2 linked regions of the Flexivirga oryzae genome follow. The protein of the gene in region 1 interacts with the protein of each later gene in a pairwise test. Links are inferred from orthologs where the notes say so. Each region holds a gene or a part of one and is shown in the gene's direction. Other genes may lie near its edges.

Region 1 (4,316 bases):
GGTGCCGTGATGCCGGCGAGGGCCAGCTCCGACACGGCCTTGCCGAGCGAGGTGTTGTCGGCGCGTGCCTTCGCCCGGGCAGCACTGAGCACCGCCTCGTCGAGATCAAGGGTCGTGCGCATGAGCGCATCATAGCATCAATGCATCGTGATGCTCCGGACGGGCAATCGAGTTGGTAGCGGGGGGAGCGGGCCAATAGACTGTGGACAACAGCGTTCGAGCCGTCATCAGCGGCGAGCTTCCGGAAGAACAGCGCTTCGGTGCCCAGTAGAACCGGACGGGACGAGCCCGTCACAGCTCATGCACGAGCGGTTGTATGCCGAGAAGCGTCTCGTCATACAGCAAGCGAGGTGGTACCGCGGTGCGGCCCGGCAGAGACGGGCAGCGTCGTCCTCGACAGGACGAAACGACCGTAAGAGAGACGCACCGCGCATGACCTACCCGAAGGTCGACCTGACCGCCGCCGAACCACACGGAGTCGCACCCTCCGCGGACTTTCCCGCCATCGAGAAGGCGGTGCTGAAGTACTGGGACGCCGACGACACCTTCCGTGCGTCCGTCGAGCAGCGGGACCCGGGCACCAACGGCGACAACGAGTTCGTCTTCTACGACGGTCCGCCGTTCGCCAACGGCCTGCCGCACTACGGCCACCTGCTCACCGGCTACGTGAAGGACCTCATCCCGCGCTACGAGACGATGCGCGGTCACCGCGTCGAGCGCCGCTTCGGCTGGGACACCCACGGGCTGCCCGCCGAGCTCGAGGCGATGAAGCAGCTCGGGCTGAAGACCAAGGACGAGATCCTCGAGATGGGGGTCGACAAGTTCAACGCGGCGGCCCGCGCGTCGGTGCTGCGGTACACCGACGACTGGCGTGACTACGTCGAGCGGATGGGGCGCTGGGTCGACTTCGACAACGACTACAAGACGCTCAACCCCGACTTCATGGAGTCGGTGATCTGGGTCTTCAAACAGCTCTACGACAAGGGACTGATCTACGAGGGCTTCCGGGTGCTGCCCTACTGCTGGAACGACGAGACGCCGCTGTCCAACCACGAGCTGCGGATGGACGAGGACGTCTACCAGATGCGGCAGGACCCTGCCGTGACCGTCGGATTCCGTTGCACGAGCAGCAAACTCGACGTCCTGAAGGATGCCTACCTCCTCACCTGGACGACGACGCCGTGGACCCTCCCGTCCAACCTCGCGGTGATGGTCGGCCCGGACATCGACTACGTCGTGGTCGAGACCGACGTGCCGACCGGCACCCCCCAGCGCTACGTGCTGGCGCACGCGCGGCTGGCGGCATACGCCAAGGACCTGTTCGGTGACGCCAAGGCGGACCCCGAGCCGTATGTCGTCGCGCGGCTGACCGGCAGCGACCTGCTGGAGTCGGTGTACGCACCGCCGTTCACCTACTTCGCGGGCCACGACAAGGCGTTCCGCGTGGTGCCGGCCGACTTCGTGACGACCACGGACGGCACCGGCCTGGTGCACAGCGCCGGGGCGTTCGGTGAGGACGACATGATCGTCACCGAGCGCGAGGGGATCGCGCCGGTGATGCCGGTCGGGCCCGACGGTCGCTTCACCGCGCCCGTGGGCGAGTACGAAGGCATGCTCGTCTTCGACGCCAACCCGCACATCATCGACGACCTCAAAGCGGCGACCCGCGCGTTCTCCGCGGGTCTCGATATGGGCTCGGCTAGCGCCTCGCCCTACTCGACCAGCGCGGAGGGAACCTCGGCCGGCGCAGGCGGCTCTGTCACGCCTGGGACGGTGCTGCTGCGCCGCGAGACCTACGAGCACTCCTACCCGCACTGCTGGCGCTGCCGGAACCCGTTGATCTACAAGGGTGTCAGCTCCTGGTTCGTCAGCGTGACGAAGTTCAAGGACCGCATGCTCGCGCACAACCAGGAGATCAACTGGGTGCCCGGCAACGTCAAGGACGGTCAGTTCGGCAAGTGGCTGGCCAATGCCCGCGACTGGTCGATCACGCGCAACCGTTTCTGGGGCAGCCCGGTGCCGGTGTGGAAGTCGGACGACCCGGCACACCCGCGCATCGACGTCTACGGATCCTTCGAGGAACTGGAGCGCGACTTCGGTGTCGAGGTCGACGACCTGCACCGGCCGGGCATCGATACGTTGACCCGGCCCAACCCCGACGATCCGACGGGGAAGTCCACCATGCGCCGCGTCGAGGACGTGCTGGACGTGTGGTTCGACTCCGGTTCGATGCCGTACGGGCAGGTGCACTACCCGTTCGAGAACGCCGACTGGTTCGAGCACCACTATCCGGCGGACTTCATCGTCGAATACATCGGCCAGACCCGCGGCTGGTTCTACACGCTGCACATCCTGGCCACGGCGCTCTTCGACCGCCCAGCGTTCAAGAACGTCATCTGCCACGGCATCGTGCTCGGCAGCGACGGGCAGAAGATGTCCAAGTCGCTGGGCAACTACCCGGACGTGTCGGAGGTGTTCGACCGGGACGGCGCCGACGCCATGCGCTGGTTCCTGATGAGCAGCCCGATCCTGCGCGGCGGCAACCTCATCGTCACCGAGCAGGGCATCCGCGACGGTGTGCGGCAGGTGCTGCTGCCGTTGTGGAGCAGCTGGTACTTCTTCAGCCTTTACGCGAATGCCGCTGAGGCGACGATTCGTTCCTCATCGTCGGCTCAGCCTGAATCGGACAACGACCATGCAGAAGGGCATTGGCGCACCGACTCGCCCAATGTCATGGACCGCTACGTGCTGGCCAAGACCCGCGACCTGGTCGAGTCCGTGCGGATGGACCTGGACGAGTTCAACGTCGCCGGCGCGTGCGACGCGGTGCAGGGCTTCCTCGACGTGCTCACCAACTGGTACATCCGCCGGTCTCGCGAGCGCTTCTGGTCACAGGACGGTGTCGACGCCGACGCACAGGCAGCGTTCGACACGCTCTACACGGTGCTGGAGACGGTCTGCCGGGTGGCGGCGCCGTTGCTGCCCTTCGTCTCCGAGCAGGTATGGCGGGGGCTGACCGGTGGCCGCTCGGTCCACCTGACCGACTGGCCCGACGCGACCGACCTGCCTGCCGACGAGCGACTCGTCGACGCGATGGACCGTGCCCGGACGGTGTGCTCGACGACCCTGTCGGTGCGCAAGGCCCAGCAGTTGCGGGTGCGCCTGCCGCTGGCGAAGCTGACGGTCGTCGTGGACGACGCGGCGGCCCTCGGCGACTTCGCCGCGCTGATCTCCGACGAGGTCAACGTGCGCGACGTGGAGTTGGTGGATCTGGCGCACGCGAGCGAGGCCGACTTCGGCATACAACAGAAACTCACCGTCAACGCGCGGGCCGCCGGTCCGCGCCTCGGCAAGGACGTGCAGCGCGCCATCAAGGGCAGCAAGTCCGGGGACTGGTCGGTGGGCGCCGACGGCACCGTCACCAGCGGCGGATTGGCTTTGCAGGAGGGCGAATTCACCCTCGAGTCGGTGGTGACCGGCCAGTCGCAGGAGCACCAGGTCCCGGCAATGTTGCCCGGTGGCGGGTTCATCGTGCTGGACACCGAGGTCACCGACGAACTGCGCGCCGAAGGCCTCGCCCGCGACATCATCCGCGCCGTGCAGCAGGCCCGTCGTGCGGCCGGCCTGGACGTCAGCGACCGGATCCGGCTCGGCGTCGCCGGCGACGACGAGGCATGGCAGGCCACCGTTGCCCACCAGGAGCTGATCATGCGTGAGACGCTTGCCGTGCAGTTCGGCTCGGCGGGTGCCGGGCACGAGCTGCCGGGTGCCACCGACGCCGACCTGGGCGGTGGCAAGCACGTGTCGATCTCGGTCGAGCGGGTGGAGCCGTCAGTTGAGGGGACCCCGAAGTGAAGATAGCCAGCGGAGTGCTGCTGCGTGCGGCGACCGGCGACGACCTGCAGGGGGTGATCGCCGTCGGGCAGCAGACCTGGCCGGTCACCTACGGGCCGATCGCCGGTGACGATTACGTCGCGATGGGCCTGGCGAAGTGGTGGACCGCGGACGCGACCATCCCTGCCATCCGCGCCGGACGGGTCACGGTCGCCGAGTACGACGGTGAGATCGTCGGTATGACGTCCGTCGGCCCGCTCGACGGACACCTGGCGCTCTGGAAGCTCTACGTGCTGCCGGAGTTCCAGAGCTCCGGGGTGGGCGGCATGCTGATGCGCGCTGCGATCGCCAGGGCCAGGGCCGACGGGTATGACGAGATCGTGCTGTCCTACCTGGAAGGAAACGACAACGCCCGTGGCTTCTACGAGCACTACGGGTTCACCGAGACCGGTCGCGAGAGCACCGGCGGCGGCGTGCCCGAC
Region 2 (6,003 bases), 380 kb from region 1 along the record:
GCGGCCGACCTGATCCGCGGCGCACATCGTCCATTGATCGTCGCCGGCGGTGGGGTGCACTACTCGGGCGCCGAGGACGCGCTCGACGAGCTGAGTGCCCGGACCGGCATCCCTGTCGCCGAGACCCAGGCAGGCAAGGGCGCATTGCTCCACGGTCACCCGAACCTGGTCGGGGCGGTCGGCTCGACGGGCACCACGGCTGCGAATTCCCTTGCCGTGAAGGCAGACCTGGTAATCGGGATCGGGACGCGGTGGACCGACTTCAGCACGGCGTCACGCACCGTCTTCCGGTCACCGGATGTGCGCTTCATCAACCTCAACGTCGTCCGCAGCGATGCAGTCAAACACGCCGCACTCGAGGTCGTCGCGGACGCGCGGGATGCCGTCGACGGCCTCACGAAAAGGTTGTCCGGATGGAGCGTTCCCGGCTCTTACCGCGAGGAGCAGCAACGCCTTTGGCGGGACTGGGATGCCCAGGTCGAACTCGCCTACGCCGAGGACGCCGCGACTCGCGAAGGCCTGCCGGACGGCCTGCTGACCCAGGGTTCGGTCCTCGGGGCCGTCAATCGTCTGAGCGACCCGCGGGACGTGGTCGTCTGTGCGGCCGGCTCGATGCCGGGAGATCTGCACAAGCTGTGGCGGGTGCGGGACGCCTACGGCTACCACGTGGAGTACGGCTACTCCTGCATGGGCTACGAGATCCCGGCCGCGATCGGGGTTCGGCTGGCCGACCCGTCACGTGACGTCTTCGCGATGGTGGGCGACGGCGGCTATCTGATGATGCCGACCGAGTTGGTGACCGCCGTGCAGGAACGCATCAAGATCATCGTGGTCCTGGTGCAGAACCACGGTTTCGGTTCCATCGGCTCACTGTCGCAGACGTTGGGATCGCAGCGCTTCGGCACGAGCTACCGCTATCGGGACGGCGCGGGCCACCTGGCCGGTGACTTCCTCCCGGTCGATCTGGCCGCCAACGCGCGTAGCCTCGGGGCGACCGTCCTGGTCGCCGCATCGATCGACGAGCTCCACGAGGCGATCCGCACGGCGAAGGCCGCACCGGACCGTTCCGGTCCCGTCGTGATCCACGTGTCCACCGACCCGTTCGTCGCGACGCCGGACTCGGCCGCCTGGTGGGACGTGCCCGTCAGCGAGGTCTCCGGGGTGGACAGCACCCGGGAAGCGAGGAACCGCTACGAGCAGCACAAGACCGCGCAGCACCCCTATGTTCGACCGACAGATCCGCCCGAACCGCCCAATGACGCGGTGACCCTGTGAAAGGCACAACCATGAAGAAGAACCGCAGCACCCGCAAGGTCCTTGCCACCTCGGCCGCGATACTCACGGCGGTCTCACTGGCCGCGTGCTCCTCGGGAGGTAAGGCGAAGGGAACCTCCTCGGACACTGCCGGAAACGCCGGAGTCGCATCGACGCCCCGGGTGACCGTCGCCATGGTCACGCACTCGGCACCGGGTGACGTCTTCTGGGACATGGTCCGCAAGGGCGCGGAGGCCGCAGCGAAGAAGGACAACGTCAAGCTGCAGTACTCGGCCGACCCGGACGCGACGAAGCAGGCGGCGCTGGTGCAGGCCGCCACCGACAAGAAGGTCAACGGCATCGCCGTGACCCTGGCCAACCCCAAGGCGATGGCGTCCGCGGTCGCCAGCGCGGAGAAGGCCGGCATACCGGTCGTCGGACTCAACTCGGGTCAGCAGTACATGGCTCAGGACAACCTGCTCGGCTTCTTCGGGCAGGACGACGGGGTGGCCGGGGAGGAGGTCGGCAAGAAGCTCAAGGCGTCCGGCGCGCAGCACCCACTGTGTGTGATGCACGAACAGGGCAACATCGGTCTCCAGGCACGCTGCGCCGGCATCAAGAAGTACGTGCCGGGCACGGTCAACATCTACGTCAACGGGCAGGACCCGACCTCGGTACAGTCCGGCATCACCGCCAAACTGCAGCAGGACAAGTCGATCGACTACGTCGTGAGCCTCAACGCCGGCGTCACCACGACAGCGGTGAAGTCGATCAAGGAGGCCGGGTCCAAGGCCAAACTCGTCAGCTTCGACACCAGCGCCGACGTGGTCAAGGCCATCCAGGACGGCACCGTCGACTTCGCGGTCGACCAGCAGCCGTGGCTGCAGGGTTACCTGGCGGTCGACTCGCTCTGGCTCTACCTCACCAACGGCGACACCATCGGCGGTGGCAGCCCCACGCTGACCGGCCCGTCCTTCGTCGACAAGTCCAACGTCAACGCGGTGGCCAAGTACGCTGCGAACGGCACCCGCTGACCGAGGAGTTGTCATGACCGCTGTCGACCACGCACCGGGTCCGCCCGGAACGTCCGAAGACCGGGTCCACCAGCGTTCCGTGCTGGCACAGGTGCTCAGCAAGCCGGAAGTCGGGGCGCTCATCGGTGCGATCGCCGTCTTCATCCTGTTCTTCTGCGCGGCATCCAGCTTCCGCAGCCTGGAGACGACGGGCAACATCCTCTACCAGGCGTCGACGATCGGGATCATGGCAGTTCCCGTCGCGTTGTTGATGATCGGCGGAGAGTTCGACCTGTCCGCGGGCGTCGCCGTGCTCACGTCCAGCCTGATCGCCTCGCTCTTCTGCTGGGACCTCGGGATCAACCTGTGGGTCGGCGTCGTGGTGTCGTTGGCGCTGTCCTTGGGCGTGGGTTTCCTCAACGGCTGGTTGCTGCACCGGACGAAGTTGCCGAGCTTCCTGGTGACGCTCGGCACCTTCTTCATCCTCCAGGGCGTCAATCTGGCTGTGACCCGGAGCATTTCGGGCCAGGTCGTTTCACCGGACATCTCACGGATCGCCGGTTACAACAGTGCGAAACACATGTTCGCGCAGACCTGGAAGATCGGTTCGGTCACGCTGAACATCACCGTGCTCTTCTGGCTGGTGCTGACGGCGTGCGGGGCCTACCTGCTGACCCGCACGAAGATCGGCAACTGGATCCTGGCGGCGGGTGGTGACGCACCCGCGGCACGTGCCGTCGGCGTCCCGGTCGTCGGCACCAAGATCGGGCTGTTCATGACAGTGAGCTTCTGCGGCTGGTTGCTCGGGATGCACCTGCTCTTCAGCTTCAACACCCTGACGGCGAGCCTCGGAGTCGGCAACGAGTTCATCTACATCATCGCCGCGGTCGTCGGTGGCTGCCTGCTCACCGGCGGGTACGGGTCGGTGATCGGAGCGTCCATCGGGTCACTGATCTACGGCATGACCTATCTCGGCATCACCTATGCCGGCTGGAATCCCGACTGGCTGAAGACCTTCCTCGGGGTGATGCTGGTCGCCGCGACCCTGGTCAACACCACAGTCCAACGGAAGGCGAGCGCGCGATGACCGCGACGGATGAGCAGCCGACACCCGACGCGCCGACGCCGACCATGGTGGAGCTGGCCGACGTCGGCAAGAGCTACGGCAACGTCCACGCCCTCCGAGGTGTGAGCCTTTCGGTGCGGCAGGGAGAAGTCACCTGTGTGCTCGGGGACAACGGGGCGGGCAAGTCCACGCTGATCAAGATCCTGGCGGGTCTGCACGACTACAACTCCGGCCAGATGCTCATCGGCGGCGAGCATCGGCACTTCGCATCGCCACGCGAGGCGCAGGATGCCGGGATCGCCACGGTCTACCAGGATCTGGCCCTCGCCCCGTTGATGGCCGTATGGCGAAACTTCTTCCTGGGCAACGAGATCGCGCGCGGTCCGTTCGGGCGTCTGGACATCGGCCAGATGCGGCAGATCGCGAGCGCCGAGCTCGCCAAGATGGGCATTCACATCCCGGACATCGACCGGCCGGTGGGATCCCTGTCGGGTGGGCAACGCCAATGCGTCGCGATCGCGCGGGCGATCTACTTCGGCGCGAAGGTGATCATTCTGGACGAGCCGACGGCGGCGCTCGGGGTCAAACAAGCAGGCGTCGTCCTGAAGTACATCGTGAAGGCGCGTGACGCCGGCCTGGGCGTCGTGTTCATCACCCACAACCCGCACCACGCCTACCTCGTCGGCAATCACTTCGTGGTCCTGAAACTGGGTCGGGTGTCGCTGGACAAGGCACGGCAAGAGATCACGGTCGACGAACTCGCGGGCGAGATGGCCGGTGGCGACGAACTACAGGAACTGTCACACGAACTCAGCGGGCGCGTCACTCAGTGAAGGCGGCGTCGCCGATCCGGGCCAGTACCTCGTCGTGCAGCAGCCCGTTGCTCGACAGGGCGTTGCCGCTCCACGGGCCGTCCGTGCCGTCCAGCCCGGTGAAGCGGCCGCCGGCCTCGGTGACGATCGGCGCGAGCGCCGCCATGTCGTGGACCGCTAGCTCCGGCTCGGGTGCGAAGTCGATCGCGCCTTCGGCCACCAGCATGTGGGACCAGAAGTCGCCGTAGCTGCGCACCCGCCATACATCGTCCATCAGCTCCACGAGCGCGTCCCGACGGTCCAGATCGGCCCAGGTGTGCCAGCCTGCGAAAGATGCCGACGCGTCGGAGAGCTGTGAAACACCCGAAACACCAATGCGTTTCGCGCCCGACAGGGACCGTCCGCTCCAGGCGCCGGTGCCGAGCCCGGCCCACCAGCGACGACCCAGCGCGGGCGCGGCGACCAGCCCGACGACCGGGAGCCCGTCGTCGACCAGCGCGATCAACGTCGCCCAGACGGGTACGCCGCGCACGAAGTTCTTGGTCCCGTCGATCGGGTCGATGATCCAGCGACGCGGACCGCTGCCCTCGGTGCCGTGCTCCTCGCCCTGCACCGAGTCGCGTGGCCGCGCGCGCTTCAGCTGGCCGCGGATGATCTCCTCGACCGCCAGGTCGGCGTCGGTGACCGGAGTGAGGTCGGGCTTCGCCGTCACGTGCAGGTCATCGGCGCGGAAGCGCGACGTGCTGGTCGGCTCCACTGCGTCCGCCAGCACGTGCGCAAGGCGCAGGTCGTCGTCATACGTCGGCATGGCACCGAATCTATCGGCAGCGGCCGATTGCTCCGTGCGGGAGTCGCCGCTGGGGGGACCTGTGAGCGGGAATCGGCCCGGGACCGTGCGCGGGTCGCCCCAGGGGTGACCTGTGACCGCGACACCGGCGCTCAGATCAGCGGCCAGCCCTTCTTCGCCAGCCGCTTGCGCACCCGATCCACGTCCGCCTCGATCGGCACCACGCCGGCGACCTCCTGCATCAGCTCCTGCGCCTCGTCCTCGGAGATCGGCGTCTTCGGCTCACCGGGGACCTTGTTGGAGGCGATCAGCTCCTTGGCGACCTGCTTGATCTCCTTCTTCGTCAGCCGGCGCTGCAGCAGGGCGAAGAGCGGGACGAAGTCGGTCGGCGGCACGCCGTCCGGGTAACCCGCCCGCAGCCAGTCCAGGATCCGCTGGAAGAAGCCGACGCGCTCGGGGCTCTCGTCGTCCTCGGACAACGACATCGGCCAGCCCACCGCGGCGAGCCGCTCGGCGATCTCGCTGATCTCCTCCTCGCTCGGCGGCGCCTCCTTGATCTGCTTGACCGCGTTGGCGACCGCCTCCCGGGCGATGTCGCCGTCGGGGTTGTCGGAGATCAACTGCGCGCACACCGACTGCGCCTCCTCAGGGCTGAGGGAGCGTTGCAGCAGCGCGAGCAGCGGAGGGAAGTCCTTGGGCGGTATGCCCTCCGGATATCCCTTCCGCAGCCAATCCACTACTGAAGTCAATAAATTCGTCGCCATGGTCATCAGAACAACTCGATCCCGAGGTAATGGTCGATGCTCTTCTGGGTGATGTACAGAACGCCGATGATAACCGCCGCAAGCACCACCGCGAAGATCGCGTATGCCGTCCATCGGGAGAACTGCCTGCCGACGACGGCGGTTCCGTCCGCCTGCGGGTCCTCATCGCCGGTGTCCCAGAGTCGGATGCCCATGGTGTAGAGCAACGGGAGCCCGGCGCCGAAGATCAGTCCGGCGACGATGACTTTCGCGGTGCCGGTTGCCATCTCGGCCCAGTCGATGTTCATCTGCTCGATACCCTCCAGGC

The links. The genes of interacting proteins can lie anywhere in the genome.
Region 2: the proteins of ileS (region 1) and FHU39_RS00330 interact in binary tests that used the Escherichia coli proteins (3 or more experiments, as listed by UniProt). The link is inferred for Flexivirga oryzae from one-to-one orthologs.

Annotation. Positions count from the first base shown.
Region 1 is NZ_JACHVQ010000001.1:454,038-458,353, forward strand. What follows is about bases 34-4,055. They hold ileS (isoleucine--tRNA ligase), read left to right. Parts: upstream 34-432; coding sequence 433-3,855; downstream 3,856-4,055. Other genes in these bases: FHU39_RS02140 (hypothetical protein), read right to left, coding at 34-122; FHU39_RS02150 (GNAT family N-acetyltransferase), read left to right, coding at 3,852-4,055. Outside these bases: more of FHU39_RS02140, read right to left, coding at 1-33; more of FHU39_RS02150, read left to right, coding at 4,056-4,316. UniProt on the Escherichia coli protein: Catalyzes the attachment of isoleucine to tRNA(Ile). As IleRS can inadvertently accommodate and process structurally similar amino acids such as valine, to avoid such errors it has two additional distinct tRNA(Ile)-dependent editing activities.
Region 2 is NZ_JACHVQ010000001.1:69,073-75,075, forward strand. Bases 281-3,279 are described here. They hold FHU39_RS00330 (substrate-binding domain-containing protein), read left to right. Parts: upstream 281-1,271; coding sequence 1,272-2,288; downstream 2,289-3,279. Other genes in these bases: iolD (3D-(3,5/4)-trihydroxycyclohexane-1,2-dione acylhydrolase (decyclizing)), read left to right, coding at 281-1,275; FHU39_RS00335 (ABC transporter permease), read left to right, coding at 2,302-3,279. Outside these bases: more of iolD, read left to right, coding at 1-280; more of FHU39_RS00335, read left to right, coding at 3,280-3,354; FHU39_RS00340 (ATP-binding cassette domain-containing protein), read left to right, coding at 3,351-4,166; FHU39_RS00345 (inositol monophosphatase family protein), read right to left, coding at 4,156-4,953; FHU39_RS23720 (DUF3349 domain-containing protein), read right to left, coding at 5,085-5,810; FHU39_RS00360 (hypothetical protein), read right to left, coding at 5,702-5,983. UniProt on the Escherichia coli protein: Part of the ABC transporter complex RbsABC involved in ribose import. Binds ribose. Also serves as the primary chemoreceptor for chemotaxis.